DNA from 3 places in the Salinispirillum marinum genome. Region 3 is predicted to be linked to each of the others. Evidence: predicted binding sites of a transcription regulator. Region 3 holds the regulator's gene; each other region holds the start of a gene.
What was found. The regulator sigma-54, encoded in region 3, starts transcription at its own class of promoters, with help from an activator protein. The targets are predictions, from matches to a motif close to TGGCACNNNNNTTGCTNT.
Positions count from the first base shown of each region.

Region 1 (2,278 bases), on a different contig from region 3:
ACGCGATGTGTGATTGACAGCACCGGTGGTTCTGTATTTAACGTCAACGCCTTGCGGCAGAACTATATCGACTTTGGTTTGGTTCAAAGTGATGTGCACTATCATGCTTGGCGCGGTGAACGCGAGTTTGCCAGCGATCCGCATCGTAATTTGCGGTCAGTGATGGCGTTGCATGTTGAGGCGTTCACGGTGCTCGCGCGTGCCGATGCCAATATTGTCGATTTCATCGATTTAACGGGAAAGCGCGTTAATATTGGCAACCCTGATTCGGGTCAACGTGCCACCTTGGTCAATTGGCTAACAGCGCAAGGAAAAACCACAGAGGTTTTTGCTCGGACCTCTCACCTTACGGCGACCGAAATGACCACTGCCATGTGTGATGATCAAGTGGATGCGATTATCTACGTTGTTGGACATCCCAGCGGCGCCATTCATGAAGCAACCGGTGTCTGTGAAAGTCGTTTGGTGCAAATAAGAGGGCAGGCATTAGACGAGTTAGTGAGACAATTTCCCTATTATGCACCCACACAAATTGGCGGTGGCATCTATCCAAATAACCCGCAGACCACCCAAACCTTTGGCGTTACGGCGACCTTGATGACCATGGAAGATACCTCTGATGAATTAGTGTATTTACTGGTTAAGTCCGTGTTTGAGCGTCTGGAATTCTTCCGTTCAATGCATCCGGCATTGGCAGAGCTGCGTCCAGAAAACATGGTATCGGTTGGTATGTCGGCTCCTTTACATGAAGGGGCACTGCGCTACTACCGTGAGCAAGGGTTATTGCCCTAGATTGTATGCAGTAATTGCATATCGCATGTGAAATCAGCATTGGTTTTGGGCGCGCTATGCCATTATTTTGCATGGGGTTTCGTCGTGAGACGAGATGTCAAAGCAAGCAACGGAGAAGATGCCCTGTTGCAGTGCTCTGTAAACTGACGTGCACTAAATTAGTTCGGTCATCCAAGAAAAAACATTTGTCTTGATGACATTTTCAGCTAGTCTAGAGGCACATCCTTCAAAACGAAACGATGTAACACGCGCTCTCTACACGAAACTGGCAGCTTGGCCGACAAATTATAAAAATTGGCCCGGTACTTGCCTTGTTAGAGACGCTACGCAGGAAATTCCTTGTTGCGTAACACAACTATAATAAGTCATGGGAGATGTGACATGAAGAAAATAGCAACGTTGATTGGTGGTGCAGCCGCCGTCGCTACCCTCGCAATGGGCGCTCATGCCCAAACTTTGGATCAGGTTAAAGCTCGTGGTGCGCTGAACTGTGGCGTAAGTACCGGCTTGCCTGGTTTTTCGAGCACAGATGCCGCTGGTAACTGGCAAGGTCTGGACGTCGATACCTGCCGTGCTGTAGCTGCGGCTGTGTTGGGTGACGCGAACGACGTTAACTTTGTTCCTCTGACCGCTGTAGAGCGTTTTACTGCTTTGCAATCCGGTGAGATTGACATGTTGAGCCGTAACACCACATGGACTCTGACGCGTGATGCGTCACTGGGTCTGAACTTCGCGGGTGTGAACTATTACGACGGTCAAGCGTTCTTGGTTAGCACCGATCTGGGTGTTACCAGTGCTCTGGAACTGGACGGTGCTGCGGTATGTATTCAATCAGGTACAACGACTGAGCTGAACCTGGCGGATTACTTCCGTTTCAACAACATGAGCTTCGAGCCTGTGTTGTACGATACCTCTGAACAGACTGTATCTGGTTTTGAAGCAGGCCGTTGCGACGTTCTGACTTCTGACAGCTCTCAGTTGGCTGCATTGCGTATCCAGTTGAGTAATCCTGATGGTGCGGTCGTTCTGCCACAGACGATTTCTAAAGAGCCTTTAGGCCCTGTAGTGCGTCAAGGTGATGACCAATGGTTCAACATTGTTAAGTGGGCTCACATCGCAACTCTGAACGCTGAAGAGTTTGGTTTGACTCAGTCTAACGTTGATTCAATGCTGGGTACTGATAATCCTAACATTGCTCGTTTCTTGGACTCTGCTGAATTGGGTGGTTTCTTGGGCTTGGGCTCTGATTGGGCTTATCAAATTGTTAAGCAAGTTGGTAACTACGGCGAAATGTTTGACCGCAACGTAGGTGCTGGCTCTCCTCTTGGCTTGCCTCGCGGTGTAAACGCTCTGTGGACCCAAGGTGGTTTGCAGTATGGTCCTCCAATCCGCTAATTTCTGCGGCTAAAAGACCAAAAGCCGGGAGTTAACTCCCGGCTTTTACTGTTTGCACGCATCATTTTCCTACGAGATGCAGTGTCCAGTG
Region 1 covers NZ_JBHSAL010000002.1:613,496-615,773, reverse strand. The annotation lists gene ACFOSD_RS09990 (TAXI family TRAP transporter solute-binding subunit) at 1-792, shown strand, start outside; gene ACFOSD_RS09985 (amino acid ABC transporter substrate-binding protein) at 1,174-2,187, shown strand.
Region 1: ACFOSD_RS09985 (amino acid ABC transporter substrate-binding protein) is a predicted target of sigma-54. The motif match lies at 1,088-1,105, and genes of this name have one in related genera.

Region 2 (2,278 bases), on a different contig from region 3:
GTTTTAACCGAACTGGTACTGGACGTAGTGCCGGTGATGCGCCGCTTGGAGATCACCAATGGCTGAAGACCAAGACAGCAGTCAAGAAAAAACAGAAGAACCCACGCCCCGAAAACTTGAAAAGGCGCGTGAAGACGGGCAGGTAGCCAGGTCCCAAGAATTGGCGACCACGGTGTTGCTGTTCGCTGCCGCAATGGCCTCCATTATCTTTGCACCCGTTGTGTCCCGCAATATGCTGGATGTTGCGGTGTTTAATTTCACCTTTGACGAATCCGCGGCCGGGGATCCGGCCTTTATGTTCGGACATTTGGCTGAGTCATTTCGGGTGATGGGCTTGGTAACAGCGCCCTTTTTCGCCATCATGGTCATCGCTGCATTTGCAGGGCCATTGGGCTTAGGCGGCTGGAACTTCACCACGAAATCCCTCATGCCGAAAGGCTCTCGTATTGATCCCTTGGCGGGATTGAAACGCATGTTTTCCATGAATTCCTTGGTCGAATTGATAAAGGGTTATGCCAAGGTGGGTGTGATCAGCGTTATTGCGGTGCTTATTCTGTGGAGTCAGGTTGATGAGTTGCGCGCGATCGCACGTGAGCCCACACGCCTTGCCATTGTGCATTCAGCTACGATCATTGGTTGGAGTTTTTTGCTGATGGCCTTGTCTACGGCCGTCATTGCAGCGGTGGACATCCCCTATCAGATATACAGCCATACCAAAAAGCTAAAAATGACCTTCCAAGAGATTAAGGATGAATACAAAAACACGGAAGGTAAGCCGGAAGTTAAAGCCAAAATCCGTCAATTGCAGCGTCAACTGTCGGAAGGTCGAATGATGTCGGATGTACCTAAGGCCGACGTGATCATCACCAACCCTGAGCACTTCTCGGTCGCGCTGCAATATGATCCCAATTCCATGCCAGCACCCCTGTTGCTGGCCAAAGGCGTCGACGAAGTGGCCTTTAAAATTCGTGAAATTGGCCGCGAGAATGGCGTTAGCATTATTGAAATGCCACCGTTGGCTCGGGCGCTTTACTACCACACCAAGGTCGGAGAAGAAATTCCCGCTGAACTGTATTTGGCCGTAGCCCAAGTGTTGGCCTATGTATTCCAAATGAACGAAGCCCGCAAAGGACGGATGCCACCACCAGAGCGTAAACCGAAAGTCGACATACCACCCGATTTCCGGCGCGACGAGTAAAATCGTCTGTATGGCGTCAGTATGGCAAGCCTTTTGCTGTAGCCTCTGAGTTCGTCAGCGTTTTGGCGCTGCACTGAGAGGCGGGGTTAAGGGTTTCAATGGCAATACCGGGCAGTAGTACGCTTAAACAATTGCAAAATACCGATCGCGTGACGCTGATGCGCGGCGCGCGAATGAATTTGCAAAATGTATTAACCGGCCACTTGGGTGTGCCGATCTTCTTGTTGGTGTTGTTGGCGTTTGTGACCCTGCCAATACCTACCTTCATTCTTGATATCTTCTTCACCTTTAACATTGCGCTTTCCATCATTGTATTGTTGGTGACCATTTATGCCTTGCGGCCACTGGATTTCGCCGTATTTCCGACGATCTTGCTGGTGGCTACGTTGCTTCGTCTGGCGCTTAACGTGGCGTCTACCCGCGTCGTTCTGCTGTATGGGCACGAAGGTGGTGATGCGGCGGGTAAGGTCATTGAGGCTTTCGGTGAAGTGCTCATCGGCGGTAATTACGCCGTTGGTTTGGTGGTGTTTACGATCCTCATGATCATCAACTTCGTCGTGGTGACCAAGGGTGCCGGACGGGTTTCCGAAGTCAGCGCACGTTTTACGTTGGATGCAATGCCCGGCAAGCAAATGGCCATTGATGCCGATTTGAACGCCGGTTTGATTGATGCTGATACGGCCAAGTTACGACGTGCTGAAATTGCCCAGGAGGCTGACTTTTACGGTTCTATGGATGGTGCCTCGAAATTCGTTCGGGGTGACGCCATTGCCGGTATTCTTATCTTGATCATCAACGTGGTCGGCGGCATTGCCATTGGTATGGCGCAGCACGCACTAACCTTTGGCACGGCGGTTGAAAATTATGCGTTACTGACCATTGGTGATGGTTTGGTGGCCCAGATTCCATCGTTGTTACTGTCCACAGCCGCAGCCATTATGGTGACCCGAAACTCCAGCAGTCAGGAAATGGGTGGCCAGATTACGGATCAAATGTTGGCGTCGCCTCGTATTATGGCCGTGGCCGCTTCTATCTTGTGGGTGTTGGGTGTTGTGCCGGGCATGCCACATTTGGTTTTCT
Region 2 covers NZ_JBHSAL010000002.1:801,914-804,191, reverse strand. The annotation lists gene fliR (flagellar biosynthetic protein FliR) at 1-66, shown strand, start outside; gene flhB (flagellar biosynthesis protein FlhB) at 59-1,198, shown strand; gene flhA (flagellar biosynthesis protein FlhA) at 1,357-2,278, shown strand, end outside.
Region 2: flhA (flagellar biosynthesis protein FlhA) is a predicted target of sigma-54. The motif match lies at 1,221-1,238, and genes of this name have one in related genera.

Region 3 (2,278 bases):
AATGGAGTCCCTACTCGAAGAATTCAATATTACGCACATCCGCGACAGCTTGGGCATCGCGCTTTCCGGCGGTGAGCGACGACGCGTTGAGATTGCCCGGGCGTTAGCGTCCGAGCCCGACTTCATTCTGCTGGACGAGCCCTTTGCCGGGGTAGACCCCATTTCCGTCTCGGATATTAAGGACATCGTGTACCAATTACGCGATAAAGGCATCGGTGTCTTGATCACGGATCACAACGTCAGAGAAACTTTAGACATTTGTGCGCGTGCTTATATCGTCGGAGGTGGTACTATTATTGCAGAGGGCGGCGCAAACGATATACTTGCCAACCAAAAGGTTCGTGAGGTTTACCTCGGCGAACACTTCCGCCTTTAATGTGAAACCCTTTTCCCGGGTTATTTTTAGACAGTTCGCGGCCAACACTGAGCCGCGTCGGGTAGTATCAGGAGCGACATGAAGACCAGTTTGCAGCTAAAAATGGGCCAGCAGTTGACGATGACGCCTCAACTGCAACAAGCCATTCGATTATTGCAACTATCCACTCTGGACTTACAACAAGAGATCCAAGAAGCGCTCGACTCGAACCCACTATTAGAAGTGGCTGACGAACATGAAGCGGATCATGAGCATGCGCCCGCAAACGACGCCAACAGTCAATCCGATGATCAATCGATTACCGTCAGCAGCAACGATAAAGCCGACGACCCGCAAATAGAAGATCTGTGGAACGAACAAATTCCCGATGAACTCTCGGTCGACAGCAATTGGGATGACATCTACCAACACGCCCCCACCAGCGCTTCTATGCCCAGCGGCGATGATGACTACAACTTTGAAAATCAGTCGGTCGCGGATGACAATTTATACGATCATTTGATGTGGCAGTTGAATCTTACCCCGATGAATGAACGGGACCGAATCATTGCGACGGCCATCATCGATTCAGTGGAGCCGAGCGGCCTGTTGTGTTCACCCATTGAAGACATCTTTGAAGGACTTGAAGAAGAGCTTGGTCAAGACGGTGACCCACTGGAAATGGACGAAATGATGGCGGTACTGCATCGGCTACAACAATTTGAGCCGACCGGCGTGTGCGCGCAGAATCTCAGCGAATGCATTTCTATACAGCTGCGCCAACTACCGGCCGACACCCCGCTGCTCAAAGAAGCGATTCGTTTGGTGACGGACTACGCCGACCTGCTGGCGAGTAAAGATTTTCCGCAAATTCTGCGCAAGATGCGAATAAAGGAAGAGCAATTGCGCGACGCCATGGTGTTGATCCAACAAACCAATCCAAGGCCCGGCACCAGCATATCCAACCACGAATCGGAATATGTGATTCCTGACGTCATCGTGCGCAAAGACCTCGAACACAGCCGTTGGCTGGTCGAACTTAACCCGGAAATTGCGCCTCGCTTACGTGTTAACAGCGGTTACGCCTCAATGATCAAGCGCGCCGACAACAGCGCAGACAACAATTACATCAAAGACAACCTGCAAGAAGCCAAATGGTTCATTAAAAGCCTGCAAAGCCGCAATGAAACGTTACTCAAGGTCGCCACGCAAATCGTTGAGCATCAGCGCGGGTTTCTAGAATACGGCGAAGAAGCCATGAAACCGTTGGTTCTCCATGACATCGCCCAAGCCGTTGAAATGCATGAATCAACGATTTCGCGGGTCACCACACAAAAATTCATGCATACCCCACGGGGTATTTTCGAGCTGAAGTACTTCTTTTCCAGCCACGTCAGCACCAACAGCGGTGGCGAGTGTTCCTCTACCGCTATTCGTGCGTTGATTAAAAAGTTGGTCAGTGCGGAAAACACCAAAAAGCCGCTCAGTGACAGTAAAATTGCTACCCTATTAAAAGATCAAGGGATCAATGTAGCGCGCCGGACCATTGCCAAATACCGTGAGGCCATGAACATTCCGCCGTCGAATGAACGCAAGACCCTTGTGTAAATAAAACATTAATCCAGATCAATCACTTGAAACGAAAGTCAGCTACACTTATTACATAGAGACAAAGCGTTTTTTTGGGGTCGTTGTCCTAACGACCTGTCATTCGCGAGAAGGAGTTATCCTATGCAAATAAACATCAGTGGCCATCATGTAGAATTAACCGACCCACTGCGCGAGTACGTCACCACCAAACTGGATCGATTGGAGCGACATTTCGATCAAATCAGCATCGTACAAACCACGCTCAGCATAGAGAAACAACGACAAAAGGCAGAGACCACCCTGCACATCAAAGGGGGTCAACTGTTTGCCGAC
Region 3 covers NZ_JBHSAL010000001.1:42,440-44,717, forward strand. The annotation lists gene lptB (LPS export ABC transporter ATP-binding protein) at 1-376, shown strand, start outside; gene ACFOSD_RS00210 (RNA polymerase factor sigma-54) at 455-1,963, shown strand; gene hpf (ribosome hibernation-promoting factor, HPF/YfiA family) at 2,087-2,278, shown strand, end outside.